2 regions of the Mesorhizobium sp. 128a genome follow, and region 2 is predicted to be linked to the other one. Evidence: riboswitches for the same ligand, from Rfam matches in the RefSeq annotation. Region 2 holds a riboswitch; the other holds the start of a gene.
The links. Region 2 has a riboswitch for S-adenosylmethionine ahead of ACWTU9_RS00595 (O-succinylhomoserine sulfhydrylase). Riboswitches for the same ligand answer to the same signal wherever they lie in the genome.
Positions count from the first base shown of each region.

Region 1: linked by a shared signal. The riboswitch ahead of metX (homoserine O-acetyltransferase MetX) and the one ahead of ACWTU9_RS00595 (O-succinylhomoserine sulfhydrylase) in region 2 are both predicted to bind S-adenosylmethionine.

Region 1 is NZ_JBSPKY010000002.1:124,234-126,623, reverse strand. It holds gene metX (homoserine O-acetyltransferase MetX) at 1-1,053, opposite strand, end outside; SAM riboswitch at 1,114-1,191, opposite strand; gene hisC (histidinol-phosphate transaminase) at 1,318-2,390, shown strand, end outside.
Region 2 is NZ_JBSPKY010000001.1:126,441-128,830, reverse strand. It holds gene ACWTU9_RS00600 (glycosyltransferase) at 1-301, shown strand, start outside; gene ACWTU9_RS00595 (O-succinylhomoserine sulfhydrylase) at 341-1,531, opposite strand; SAM riboswitch at 1,589-1,666, opposite strand; gene ACWTU9_RS00590 (2'-deoxycytidine 5'-triphosphate deaminase) at 1,746-2,390, shown strand, end outside.

The DNA.
Region 1 (2,390 bases), on a different contig from region 2:
GAAGGAGACGGAAGCGCCTGCGGCGTTCAGTGCATGCACGATCGAGCGGCTCTCCTCTGTCGGGAACAGCCAGTCCGAGGTGAAGGAGACCAGGCAAAATCGCGTCTTTGTGCCGGCGAAGGCATCGGCCAGCCGGCCGCCATGGTCGGCGGCAAGGTCGAAATAGTCCATCGAACGCGTCATGTAGAGGTAGGAGTTGGCATCGAAGCGGTCGACGAAGGTCATGCCTTGGTGGCGCAGATAGCTTTCGATCTGGAAATCGGCATCGAAACCGAAGGTCAGCGCTTCGCGATCCTGCAGATTGCGGCCGAATTTCCTGTGTAGGGCGGCCTCCGACAGATAGGTGATGTGGGCGGCCATGCGCGCCACCGCCAGGCCCTTTTCCGGGCGCGCACCATGCTCGAAATATTTGCCGCCGTGCCAGTCTGGGTCGGCCATGACAGCTTGGCGGCCGACCTCGTGGAAGGCGATGTTCTGCGAGGAATGGCGCGCGCCGGTAGCGATCGGCAGCGCCGAGAAGACGCGCTCGGAATAGCACGATGCCCATTCCAGCACCTGCATGCCGCCCATCGAGCCGCCGAGCACGCAAAACAGCTTTTCGATGCCGAAATGGTCGACCAGCATCAACTGCGCCCGCACCATGTCGCGGATGGTGATGATTGGCAGGTCGAGCCCATAGGGCTTGCCGGTGGCCGGATTGGTCGAGGCCGGACCGGTCGAGCCGAGGCAGCCGCCGATGACGTTGGAGCAGATGACGAAGAAGCGGTTGGTGTCGATGATCCTGCCGGGGCCGATCAGCACCTCCCACCAACCCGGCTTGCCGGTCACCGGATTGGTGTTGGCGACATGCTGGTCGCCGGTCAGCGCATGGCAGACCAGGATGGCGTTGGAGCGGGCGTCGTTCAGGGTGCCGTAGGTCTGGTAGGCGATCTGGAACGGCGACAAAAGCGTGCCGGCGTCGAGCTTCAGCGGCTTGTCGGCGCCGAAATGCAACACCGGGCTCGACGGGTTGTCGGCCTCGTTGTTGGTTTTTGCAGCGCGGAGCGCGGTCATGTGACTCTCCTTGCCCGCCGTCAGGCAATAAAAAACCGGCAATGCGATCGCAAAGCCGGTTACGTCACGCAAACGGCCCTTTAGCGAGTTGTTTAACGTGGCTGCAAGCCGACCGGCCAAATCACCACGGAACGTTGCGTTCTTCTAGAACTCGTGCGGCCCGGCGTCAACGGCAAGCTATTGCCGAGCCTCTCGACATTCGAAGCCACGGCTTGTATTTCCGCTGCGGCCTCCGGACGGCGGCATTTCAGACGGATTTGCGACATGGACAAGACAGCGGACAAGGCACGGCCGACGCCCCGCGCGGGCATCATGGACATAGAAGCCTATGTGCCGGGCAAGAGTACGGCGCCGGCTGGCGTCGCCAAGGTCCATAAATTGTCGTCCAACGAGAACCCGCTCGGGCCCTCACCGAAGGCAATCGAGGCCGCGCGTGAAGTTGCCGCCAGGCTCGACGTCTATCCCGACGGCACCGCAAGGCGGCTGCGCGAGGCGATCGCCGAAGTGCACGGCCTCAACCCGGCAAACATCATCTGTTCCAATGGCTCGGACGAGATTTTGGGCCTGCTGGCGCAGACCTATCTGGCGCCGGGCGACGAGGCGATTTTTACCGAACACGCCTTCATGGTCTACAAGATCTATATCCAGTCGGCGGGGGCCAGGCCGGTTGCGGTCAAAGAGACCGAGGAGCGCGCCGACGTCGACGCGATCCTGGCTGCGGTTACGCCGGCCACGAAGATCGTGTTCCTCGCCAATCCCAACAATCCGACCGGAACCTATCTGCCGTTCCAGGAGGTGCGTCGGCTGCATGCCGCGCTGCCGGGCAATGTGCTTCTGGTGCTTGACGCGGCCTATGCGGAATATGTGCGACGCAACGACTATGAGGCCGGCATCGAGCTGGCGGGCAGCGCGCAGAATGTGGTCATGACCCGCACCTTCTCCAAGCTCGGCCTTGGCGGCGCGCGCATCGGCTGGATGTATGGCCCGCTGCACATCGTCGATGCGATCAACCGCATCCGCGGGCCTTTCAACGTCAATGCAACGGCGATCGAGGCCGGCATCGCGGCGATCCGCGACCGCGCCCATGTCGAGCGCAGTTCGTTGCACAACGAGACCTGGCTTACCTGGCTGAATGAAGAGCTGACGAAGCTTGGTCTCAGGGTGACGCCGAGTGTCGGCAATTTCGTCCTCATCCACTTTCCGCAGGACAAGAAGCATTCGGCAGAGGCAGCTGACGAATATCTCACCCAGCGTGGCTATATATTGCGGCGGGTTACCGGCTATGGCTTCCCCAACGCGCTGCGCATGAGCGTCGGCACGGAAGAAGCCAATCGCGG
Region 2 (2,390 bases):
GACCGGCGCGGCGGTGCCGTTGCTGCTGGCGCTGGTCGCAGGGGCAAGCGCCGGCGTCAGCCTGCCCACCACGGCCTTGGCTGTCCTGGCCTTTGCCTACGTGCCGGAATGCCTGCTCGCCTGGGCCAAGGGCTGGTATTTGTCGCCGCGCATCGTCACCGCCATGATCGTGCGCGATGTGATGCTTCCCGCCATCTGGGCGCGGGGCTGGCTCGGCGGCGCGGTCGAATGGCGCGGCAATGCCATGACCATCCGCACCAAGGCGATGACGGAACTGGAAGAGGCCTCGTCGGGCGCCTGATCGACGCCGGGCTTTTGCCTCGCTTTTCGGACCAGGCCGCTACTTGGCCGCCTTCAGCGCCTGTTCGACGTCATCGAGCAGATCATCCGTATCCTCGAGACCAACCGACAGCCTCAGCGTTCCCGGCCCGATGCCGAGCTCGGCGCGCGCCTCGTCGCTGAGGTTCTTGTGCGTCGTCGTCGCCGGATGGGTAATCAGGCTCTTGGCGTCGCCGAGATTGTTGGAGATCAGCACGATGTCGAGCGCGTTCTGCAAGGCGAAAGCCGCCTGCTTGCCGCCCTTGACGTCTAGGCAGATCAGCGTCGAGCCGCCAGTCATCTGCTTCTTGACGATATCGGCCTGCGGGTGGTCGGCGCGGCCGGGATAGATGACGCGGGCGATCTGCGGCTGCCCGGCCAGGAAATCGGCGATCTTGGCCGCACTTTCCGTCTGCTGGCGCACGCGCACGGGCAATGTTTCCAGGCCCTTCAGCAGCGTCCAGGCGTTGAACGGCGACAGGCTCGGACCGGTGTGGCGGAAATAGTCGTGCAAATTCTCGTCGATCCACTTCTTGTCCGACAGGATGATGCCACCCAGGCAGCGACCCTGGCCGTCAATGTGCTTGGTGGCGGAATAGACGACGATGTGGGCGCCAAGCTGCAGCGGCTTCTGCTGCAAGGGCGTGGCAAAGACATTGTCGACGATCAGCCTGGCGCCGATCGAGGTCGCCAGCGATGCGACGGCGGCAATATCGACCACTTCCAGCGTCGGATTGGTGGGGCTTTCCAGGAAGAACAGTTTGGTGTTCGGCCGCACCGCCTTTTCCCAGTTGGCAATGTCGGTGCCGTCGACCAGCGTCGCCTCGATGCCGTATTTCGGCGCCAGCGTCTCGACCACCCAGCGGCAGGAGCCGAACAGCGCGCGCGCTGCAACGATATGGTCGCCGGCCCTGGCGCTGCACAGGAGCGCTGCCGTCACCGCCGCCATGCCCGATGCGGTCGCGCGGGCATCTTCGGCGCCTTCCAGCGCGCACATGCGCTTTTCGAACATGTCGACGGTCGGGTTGGCGTAGCGCGAATAGATGAAGCCAGGCTCCTCGCCCTTGAAACGGGCTTCGGCGGCCTGTGCCGTCTCATAGACATAGCCCTGGGTCAGGTACATCGCTTCCGACGTTTCGCCGAACTGGGAACGCAGCGTTCCCCCGTGCACGAGTGCGGTCTGAGGCTTCCAGTTACGCTTCTTGGTGCTCATCGTTTTTGTTCCAGACACAAAAAAACCGGCCGCGAAAGTCGCAACCGGTCCATACGGCCTTGCGGCCCGACGGTCCTTTAGCGACTTGTTTAACGTGGCTGCAAGCCGACCGGCCAAATCACCACGGGATAACGACCCTTTAGACCTCAGCCATGCTTGCGTCAATTGCCGGCTTCATTAAGAGGTTTGTACCAGTTGGAACGGAGCCAGCCTTTTGCGGCAGACAGGCATTCTTCCCGATCAGGACATTTCCGCGCTGTTTCAGTCCGGCGCGCTGAAGTCGCCGCGCGCGCTCGACGCCGACCAGGTCCAGCCGGCCAGCCTCGATCTCAGGCTCGGCGACAAGGCTTTTCGGGTGCGCGCCTCCTTCCTGCCCGGCCCTGACCATCTGGTCGCCGACAAGCTTCATCGGCTGAAACTGCATGAGTTCAGCCTCGCCGAGGGGGCGGTGCTGGAAACCGGATGCGTCTACATCGTGCCGCTGATGGAAAGCCTGGCACTGCCTGCAAACGTATCCGCCTCGGCCAATCCGAAGAGTTCGACCGGGCGGCTCGACATCTTCACCCGGGTGATGACCGATCGCGGCCACGAGTTCGACAAGATCGCCGCCGGCTATCATGGTCCACTCTATCTCGAGGTTAGCCCGCGCACCTTTCCGATCGTCGTGCGTGCAGGCTCGCGGCTGTCGCAGATCAGATTCCGCACCGGCAATGCGCTGTTGTCGGAGGCAGAGCTGAACGAATTGCACCGCGCCGAGATGCTGGTGGCGACCGAGCCGCCCAACATTTCCGGCGGCGGCATTGCGCTGTCCATTGACCTCGACGGCGATCAGAACGGCCTGGTTGGCTATCGCGGCAAG